3 regions of the Listeria farberi genome follow, and region 1 is predicted to be linked to each of the others. Evidence: predicted binding sites of a transcription regulator. Region 1 holds the regulator's gene; each other region holds the start of a gene.
The links. Region 1 encodes Rex, which represses fermentation and respiration genes when NADH is low (regulators of the CRP and FNR family bind a similar motif). Its sites were predicted from a motif close to TTGTGAAATATTTCACAA; they were not measured.
Positions count from the first base shown of each region.

Region 1 (3,289 bases):
CGCTTTCTCTGGAGCTAGTTCGACCACTTTAGAAGCGATTCGGTTAATAAAGTAACGGTCATGAGAAACAAAGAGAATTGTCCCTTCAAAATCGATTAAAGCAGCTTCTAAAACTTCTTTACTTTCAATATCTAAATGGTTGGTCGGTTCATCCAGAATAAGTACATTAGCTTCAAGTAAAGTAAGTTTGGCAAGAGCAAGTCTAGCTTTTTCGCCACCACTAAGGGATTGGACATTTTTTAGCACGTCATCATCTGAAAATAAGAAATTACCCAGTGTTGTTCGAACGTTCACTTCATTTAATTCTGGATAATCATCCCATAGCTCCATTAGAACGGTTTTATTTGATGTTAGTTTGGCTTGTTCTTGGTCATAGTAACCGATTTTGACACCTGCTCCAAAATGGAATTCACCGCTAAGAGCTGGAATATCGCGAATGAGTGTTTTAAGAAGGGTAGATTTACCGATTCCGTTTGGACCAACGAGCGCTAGACTATCTTGACGTTTCATTTCGAACGTTAGATTGGAAGCAATGCGCTTGTCTTTTGTGTAACCAATACTTAATTCATCTACCATTAAAACATCTTTACCAGTTTGCTTTTCAAATTGGAAGCCAAAATGAGCCGCTTTTTCATCGCCTTGAGGTCGAGCGAGTACATCCATTTTTTCCAATTGTTTTCTTCTACTTTGAGCTCGTTTCGTTGTAGAAGCACGAACGATATTTCTTGCGACAAAATCTTCTAGCTTAGAAATTTGTTTTTGTTGTTTATCGAATTCTTTCCACATCTGTTCTAGTTTTGCTTGTTTTTGACTAACAAATGAACTGTAATTTCCTTTATAGTGATCAATTTTTGTGCGACTAATTTCGTATACTTGGTTAACGACTTTATCTAAGAAATAGCGGTCATGAGAAACGATAAGTAAAGAACCATGATAGTTTTGCAAATAGGTTTCTAGCCAAGCTAATGTTTCAATATCTAAATGGTTTGTCGGTTCATCGAGAACAAGAATATCCTGTTTCGCGAGTAATAACTTAGCCAGTGCAAGCCTTGTTTTTTGCCCACCACTGAGTGAGGCAATTTCTACTTCATAATCTTCTGGATAAAAGCGCAAACCGTTTAAAACGGAGCGTATTTCTGCTTCATACGTATACCCGCCAACTTCTTTAAAAGTATGTTGTAAGGTATCATAATCGGTCATCAATGCTTGATATTTTTCCGGATTATTATAAAGCTCAGGTTCCCCGAGACGGAGCTCCATTTTGCGTAAATCTGCTTCCATTTTTCTAAGCGAATCAAAAACACTTAACATTTCATTCCAAATGGTTTTCGTGGATTCAAGGCCGGTATTTTGAGCCAAATAGCCGATTTCGACACTTTTAGGTTTGGAAATAGTTCCGCTATCATAACTCATTTTTCCAGCGATAATTTTAAGTAAGGTAGATTTACCTGCACCATTTCGACCAACTAGGGCAATGCGGTCGCCTGTTTTTACTTCTAATTTAATATTATCTAAAATAACTTCTGCACCGAAGAATTTAGAAATTTGCTGAACTTGTAATAATATCATAATCTCTCTCCTCGAACGTTCTCCTTACTAGTTTATCTTAAAAGCCAAGTAATCGCAATGAGAGAAGAAAAGCTTCACGTAGAAGATAGATTGTGAAAACACTCGCATTATTTGTGATTTTAGCGTAGAATGGAAAAGAAGGAAAACACTAGATATTTTGCAGGACAAACTATTGCTTGAAAATCATGAGCAAAAAGTTTGTGCATTCCTTGTGAAATGTTTATAGTATATAAGCAAGCATGTGAAAGGAAGTACAGTTCACAACAGCTTCAACTTCAGAAAAAATTTAAAAGAAGAAGGGACAGAAGGCATGATGGAGGAAACAACAAAAATTCCACAAGCGACAGCAAAACGCTTACCATTATATCATCGTTACTTGAAATACCTAGATGAATCAGGTAAGGAACGAGTATCATCTGCGGAATTAAGTGAAGCGGTGAAAGTTGATTCAGCGACTATACGACGTGATTTTTCGTACTTTGGCGCTTTAGGTAAGAAAGGATACGGGTATAACGTTTCTTACATACTCGACTTTTTCAGTAAAACACTTAGTCAAGACAAACAGACAAATGTTGCACTAATTGGGGTAGGTAACCTTGGTACAGCATTATTACATTATAATTTCATGAAAAATAATAATATCAAAATCGTTGCTGCATTTGATGTGGATCCAGCGAAAGTAGGTAGTGTTCAACAAGACATTCCAATTTATCACTTAAATGATATGGAAGAAATTGTTCGTGAAAATGGTGTGGAAGTAGTTATTTTGACAGTTCCAGCTGATGAAGCTCAAGTAACAGTAGATCGTTTAATCGAAGCAGATGTGAAAGGTATTCTAAACTTTACACCAGCTCGTATTAGCGTTCCAAAACAAGTTCGTGTACACCATATCGATCTTACAACAGAATTACAAACGTTAATCTATTTCCTAGAAAACTATCCAGCGAAAACAGAATAAAAAAACCTGTAGAAGGTAAGCAACACTTACTTTCTACAGGTTTTTTTTACGTCTTTTAAGCCCAGTGATAATAAGGCCAATACCAATACCAAAATCAATTAACATCATTAGTATGAGTATATAGGCAACAAGGTCATAACCATACTCAGCCACTCGAACAATAACGAAATAGACAAATACAAGACCAAGCGCAAAATAAAGAAAACTTTGCTTTATCAATGAATTTTTCATATTATCCTCCAATGATTCCAAGACTCACGAGCAAAACAATGGTATTCATTAAAATATGTGCACCCATCGAAACGGCAATTCGTTTCGTTTTCGTATAAAGAAAACAAAGAATTAGCCCGATAACAAAATAAGTAAGTAAAAAGGAGATATCTCCGTGAAGTAATCCAAAGAAAAGCGAACTAATAACCGCAGCTACATGAATATTCATCACATTACTTAGTCCACCAAAAACTACTTTTCTAAAGACAAGCTCTTCTAAAATTGGCCCAAGAACAGAAATGAAAATCAAGAAGATAGGTGCTGATCTAGTTAAATCAACTAGTAATTCCGTATTTGCAGAATTACTTAAATCCCCAGAAATCATTGTAATAATAATACTACAAATAATTTGTGCCACGTATAATCCAATGACACCTCCAATAATCCAAACAATACTCAGAAGCGGTTTCGTTTTTTCTCCAAGTTCTATTTTATTTTCTTTCGGTTTCCTGTAGAGCATCGGAATAATAATCGCAAGTGATAATAGATTAG
Region 1 covers NZ_JAARZL010000002.1:62,285-65,573, forward strand. Annotated here, with positions in the region: gene HCB38_RS07910 (ABC-F family ATP-binding cassette domain-containing protein) at 1-1,569, opposite strand, end outside; gene HCB38_RS07915 (redox-sensing transcriptional repressor Rex) at 1,880-2,527, shown strand; partial or broken gene HCB38_RS07920 (DUF4305 domain-containing protein) at 2,554-2,758, opposite strand; gene HCB38_RS07925 (CPBP family intramembrane glutamic endopeptidase) at 2,760-3,289, opposite strand, start outside.

Region 2 (3,289 bases), on a different contig from region 1:
TTACCAGTAGTTCCACTAGTAAATGCAAGCAGGCAAGCGTCATCGCGAGAGGTTTCTACGCGTTCAAATTCAGTCGATGCAGCTTCCATTAGTGTTCCGTAGTGATCCCAGCCGGATAATTTTTCGCCAACAATAATTTTTTTCGACACAGAAGGAATATTTTCGATTTTATCAAATTCAGCGGTCATTCCATTGTAAGAAACGATTGCTTTTACGTTAGCGTGGCGGATGCGGTATTCTAAGTCATGTGCTTTAAGAAGTTCAGATGCCGGGATAATAATGGCACCAGCTTTCCATAAGCCCATATAAATGGCGTAAGTTTCGAGTAATCTAGGAGTCATAACGATAACATGATCGCCTTTTTTAATGCCGGCCCCTTTTACAATATTGGCAAATTTGCTCGCTTGTTCAAGCAAATGGTGGTAACTCCAAGTTTTTGTTTCATCCTGCTCATTTTTCCAAATTAAAGCTGTTTTTTCAGAACTAAATTTAGCAATCTCGTCAGTAATATTATAAAGTTCTGGAGCGATTAAATTTTCTGAATTCATAATGACTCTCCTTTATAAGTAGATTGTATATTTTGATAATTTTGTTTTAGTACCTAGTATTAATATATGGTAATATAAATGTTCCATGAAAGCAACTAAAAGTATTCCTGTGAAAGTTTGAGCAGATTGTTCTTACATCTAATACAAGCTATGATAAAATACCAATGAGTGATTTTTTAGAAATGAGGTGCATAGATGGAACGAGCTTTCTTTATGCAACAGGCGCTTAAAGAAGCGGAGAAAGCACAAGAAATTGGAGAAGTTCCAATTGGTGCAGTTGTTGTTTTAGATGGAGAAATTATTGGTCGTGCGCATAATTTACGCGAGACTAGTCAAAATGCCGTGACTCATGCGGAATTACTTGCTATTCAAGATGCGTGTAAACACCAAAATTCTTGGCGGCTCAGTGGCGCAGAACTATATGTTACCTTAGAGCCGTGTCCAATGTGTAGCGGTGCCATTTTACTCTCGCGAATTGAAAAGGTTTATTACGGAGCTAAAGATCCAAAAGCAGGAACCGCGGGATCGTTAATGAATTTGCTGCAAGATGACCGATTTAATCATACATGTGAAGTGGAAGCAGGATTATTGGAAGACGAAAGCAGTGAAATGCTAAAAAGTTTTTTCCAAGAACTGCGAAAACGGAATAAATTGAATAGGTCTTAATGCTCATTGTGAGAAATTATACTTTTATATCCTTCATTGTGAAATAAAAAGCAATAAGTCTTATCAACATTTACAGCCACTTAATAATTGCGAAACTTATCACAATCTCGCAAAAACAAAATAACATCGAAAGTACTAAATAATTTTACCTTAAAATAGGATAAAATATACTCCAGATAGAACTCATTATAAAGTAAAAATCTTTCTTAACTAGTCCCTAAACCTGTGGAAAATAAGGATTACATATTATTTTATTATGCTTTGTGAATTACAGAGCAACTGGACGCTTCACTTTGGGCGGTTTTTCACAAGGTTATTAAGAAGGAAGCAAAAAAAGCAAGGGACTAAACAGCAATTTTAAGCATAAAAAGGAGGAGAAAAGGGTGGATAAACTATTTTTAGCCCGTTTTCAATTCGCATCAACAACGATTTTCCATTTTTTATTTGTACCACTTTCAATTGGACTTGTATTTATGGTTGCTCTTATGGAAACGTTGTATGTCGTGAAGGGGAAAGAAATTTACAAAAAAATGTCGAAGTTTTGGGGTCACATATTCCTTATTAACTTCGCGGTCGGTGTCGTAACCGGTATTATTCAAGAATTCCAGTTTGGGATGAACTGGTCGGATTACTCTAGATTTGTAGGGGACGTATTCGGAGCACCACTTGCAATCGAAGCGTTACTTGCATTCTTTATGGAATCTACGTTTATCGGACTTTGGATTTTTGGTTGGGACAAACTTGGCAAAAAGCTTCATTTAGCTTGTATTTGGCTTGTTTCAATCGGAACTATTATGTCTAGTTTTTGGATTTTAGCAGCGAACTCATTTATGCAACATCCGGTTGGTTTTGAATTTAAGAACGGCCGCGCAGAAATGAATGACTTCTTGCAACTCATTACTAATGGACAACTACTTGTGGAATTCCCGCACGTTATATTCGGGGCATTTGCCACTGGGGCCTTTTTCATTGCCGGTGTCAGTGCGTATAAGATGCTCAAAAAACAAGATGTCGCCTTCTTTAAACGATCATTCCAGATTGCTATGGTCATGGCGGTAATTGGTGGCTTTGGTGTGGCTTTCAGTGGTCACTCGCAAGCGCAATACTTGGTTAAAACGCAACCAATGAAAATGGCAGCAACGGAAGGGGTTTGGGAAGATACAGCAGACCCAGCCCCATGGACGATGATTGCCAAAATTAATCCAGAAGAGAAGAAAAATGAATGGGAAGTAAATGTCCCATATGCGCTAAGTTTCTTATCTTACGGAACATTAACTGGTAGCGTGGAAGGTATGAACACGCTGCAAAAACAATATGAAGAAAAATATGGCGAAGGTGATTATATCCCACCAGTTAAAACAGCTTTTTGGAGCTTCCGTATCATGGTTGGCGCTGGTATGTTAATGATTTTATTCGCGCTAATTGGTATTGTCCTTGCTTGGAAGAAAAAACTTGTTAATGCAAAATGGTATTTACGTTTCATGATTCCAATGATTGGCTTCCCGTTCCTAGCGAACTCCATGGGTTGGATTATGACAGAGATAGGGCGACAACCTTGGGTAGTTTTCGGTTACATGAAAACCGCTGATGCTGTATCGCCTAACGTTTCATCAGGACAAATTTTGTTCTCGATAATTGCGTTCTCAACAATTTATACGATTTTAGCGATTCTATTGGTTTACTTATTTATACGTGAAATTAAAAAAGGACCAGACGGACACAAACCAGAAAAAGCAGAGATTTCCGTAGATCCGTTTGATAAGGGGGATGAAAGCTTTGTCACTAAATGAGTTATGGTTTCTATTAATCGCCATCTTATTCATTGGATTCTTCTTCCTTGAAGGTTTTGACTTTGGTGTTGGGATGTCTACACGATTTATGGCTAGAAATGCACTGGAACGCCGCGTGCTCGTCAATACGATTGGACCGTTCTGGGATGCAAATGAAGTTTGGTTACTAACTGCTGGGGGCGCGATTTTCGCCGCTTTCCCTAACTGGTATGCAACCATGTTTAGTGGTTATTATATTCCACTGGTATTCTTATTACTTGCTTTAATTGGTCGTGGAGTTTCTTT
Region 2 covers NZ_JAARZL010000006.1:41,611-44,899, forward strand. Annotated here, with positions in the region: gene mbcS (acyl-CoA synthetase MbcS) at 1-548, opposite strand, end outside; gene tadA (tRNA adenosine(34) deaminase TadA) at 744-1,214, shown strand; gene HCB38_RS13300 (cytochrome ubiquinol oxidase subunit I) at 1,598-3,004, shown strand; gene cydB (cytochrome d ubiquinol oxidase subunit II) at 2,991-3,289, shown strand, end outside.
Region 2: the regulator Rex is predicted to act here: its motif matches at 1,302-1,319, upstream of HCB38_RS13300 (cytochrome ubiquinol oxidase subunit I).

Region 3 (3,289 bases), 160 kb from region 1:
TTTATTACAGACAGCATGCTAGCCGTTGCATCAAGTGCCGTTAGCGATCAAATTTCTACAAACGAACTTGGAGCTGCCCTCTTACCACATGTTCGCACACTTAGAGAAACTTCCCGCGCGGTTGCTATTGCGGTAGCGAACCAAGCAATCAAAGAAAATATCCACCAAGTCGAGTTAGCAAGTGTCACAAAAGCTGTCGAACGTGAGATGTGGCAACCAACTTATAAAGGAGTTTAAGTATGTTTTATAAAACGAAGCAATTACTAGATCAACTTGTCCAAAACGGGTCCACTCCAGGAATTAGCTATCAAATCAAAACAAATAACCTCGAAGAAAATAGAATAATGGGATTAAAGTCCGTTTTCCCTGAAGCGCAAATCCTCCCTAGAACGTCAGACAACATTTATGATATTGCTTCTTTGACCAAGGTAATTGCTACGACAACACGTGTTTTACAACTTATTGAACAAAAACATTTCCAGTTAGAAGATCCAGTACAAGCCTATCTTCCTGATTTTAAGTATGAGAATGTTACTATTTTACATTTACTCACCCATAGCTCAGGTCTGGCACAAAATATCCCTAACTACAAAATGGATGCTAGAGAAGATGTTAGAAAATATGTTTTTGCTACTCCTCAAGTAAATCCACCTGGAACTCAGGTCTCCTATGCTGATGCTAATTTTCTCTTACTCGGTTATTTGATTAGTAAGTTTGATGGAAATTATGAGCAATCAATTCAAAAAAACATCTTAGAACCGCTACAAATGTCACAAACTAGTTTTCACCCAACTGATAAAAGCCAAGTCATTCCAACTGAACTAGACCAAACACGTGGTTTAATTCAAGGTGATGTGCATGATTTTAAAGCGTGGACCGCTAAATCAGGCACTGGACACGCGGGACTTTTTAGCACACTCGCTGATCTTTCAAAATTTCGAGATGCGCTAATTTTACAAAACGGCTCCCCTATCCTTACTGAAAAAACACTTCAAATAATGCAAATTAATCATACGCCTAGGTTAAACCGGACACGCGGGCTTGGCTGGGATCTCCGTGGTGACTCTGTTTTATACCATACAGGATTTACCGGCACTTTTATGGTGCTCGATTTAAAGCATCAAGCAAGTCTCATTGTTTTATCTAATCGCGTTCACCCAAGCCGTGCCAATCCTAATTTCGTCTTAAAAAGAGATAGCATAGTCGATACTTTTTTAGAAGAAGTTACTGCAAACAAAGAAGTCTAGCCTTAACGCTAGGCTTTTTTTCTATAAAAATCTGTATTAACACAGTCAATGAAAGCATTTTCTAGTTATATAAAAGAAATTTATTTTCTTTCTAATTTTATATTGTTTTCGTTTTCACAAAGGAGTATGCTGTTCAATGAAGAAAGATTCTAAGAACAAGTTTCTGATTGTAAGTGAAAAGGAACACAATTGAAGGAGGAAATTATAATGACAAAAGCATGGGATGGTTTTAAAGGAACCGCATGGCAAGAAAACATTAGTGTAGGGCAATTCGTTCAAGACAACTACACTCCTTACGATGGCGATGAAAGCTTTTTAGAAAAGAGCACACCAAGAACAACTACACTAAATGAAAAAATAAATAAACTAGTAGAAGAAATGGACGCAAAAGGTGGCGTTCTAGATATGGATAATGCAATCGTATCAAACGTTGCCTCTCACAAAGCCGGTTACGTGGACAAAGAAAATGAAGTAATCGTTGGTTTACAAACAGACAAGCCTTTTAAATTAGCCTTTATGCCAAATGGTGGCCTTAGAACTGCAGAACAGTGTTTAACAGACAATGGCTATTCGATTGATCAAGAATTACATGACTTTTATGTGAAAAATCGTTCCACAGCAAATGATGGTATTTTTAGAGCATATACAGACGATATCAAACGTGCGCGTCACTCGCATATCGTTAGTGGTCTTCCTGATGCATACTCCCGCGGAAGAATCATCGGCTTATACCAAAAACCAGCACTTTACGGTGTGGATCGTTTAATCGCTGAAAAACAACAAGACTTGAAAAAAATCGCGATTTCTTCTGATGAAAACATTCGTTTACGTGAAGAAATTTGGTTACAAATCAAAGCACTTAAAGACTTAATCGTTTTAGGTAACGAATACGGTTTAGAACTTGGCCGTCCTGCTGAAAATGCAACAGAAGCTGTGCAATGGACTTACATGGGCTACCTTGCTTCAATTAAACAAGCAAACGGTGCTGCAAGCTCATTCGGTCGTATTCCAATTTTCCTTGATATTTATATCCAACGTGATTTAGAAAAAGGAATTATCACCGAATTCGATGCGCAAGAATTAATCGAACAATTAACTTTAAAATTAAGAATGGTTCGTTTTGCAAGAACAGATGGTTACAATGAACTTTATGCTTCCAACCCAACATTCGTAACTACTTCTATGGCTGGTATGGGTGCAGATGGTCGTCATCGTGTGACTAAAACAGATTATCGTTTCTTACACTGCTTAGATAACCTAGGAAACTCAGCAGAACCAAACTTAACTGTCCTATGGGATGCTCGTTTACCAGAAAGCTTTAAAGAATATTGTATGAAAATGAGTGTAAAACATTCCTCCATTCAATATGAAAATGATAAATTAATGCAAGAAGAAGGCTATGGTGATATGCAATGTATCAGTTGTTGTGTAAGCCCACTTAACCCGGAAGCAGACAAAGACAAAGGTGAAACTCATAATCTGCAATATTTCGGTGCTCGTGTCAATGTGCTTAAATGTCTTCTTGGTGCTATCAATGGTGGCAAAGATGATCTTCATAAAAACCAAGTATTTGACGTTGTAGAACCAATTACAACCGAATACCTTGAATACGACGAGGTACTAGAAAAATTCGATAAATCAATGGATTGGTTAACAGACACATATGTTGATGCAATGAACATCATTCACTTCATGACAGATAAATACAACTATGAAAGCATGCAAATGGCCTTCTTACCATCCAAAGTAACAGCAAACATGGGCTTCGGTATTTGTGGATTCGCGAATGTAGTAGATAGCTTAAGTGCGATTAAATATGCCAAAGTAAAAACAATTCGCGATGAAGATGGTTTTGTATATGACTATGAAGTAGAAGGAGACTTCCCTCGTTACGGTGAAAATGATGACCGTGCCGATGACATCGCTGTAATGGTTCTAAAAATGTTTAAAGACAAATTAGACTCCCATAAACTTTACAAAGATAGTGAAGCAACTGTTTCTGTACTAACAATCACTTCAAATGTTGCTTATTCTAAACAATG
Region 3 covers NZ_JAARZL010000002.1:217,898-221,186, reverse strand. Annotated here, with positions in the region: gene HCB38_RS08685 (NAD-dependent malic enzyme) at 1-237, shown strand, start outside; gene HCB38_RS08680 (serine hydrolase domain-containing protein) at 240-1,247, shown strand; gene pflB (formate C-acetyltransferase) at 1,455-3,289, shown strand, end outside.
Region 3: the regulator Rex is predicted to act here: its motif matches at 1,419-1,436, upstream of pflB (formate C-acetyltransferase).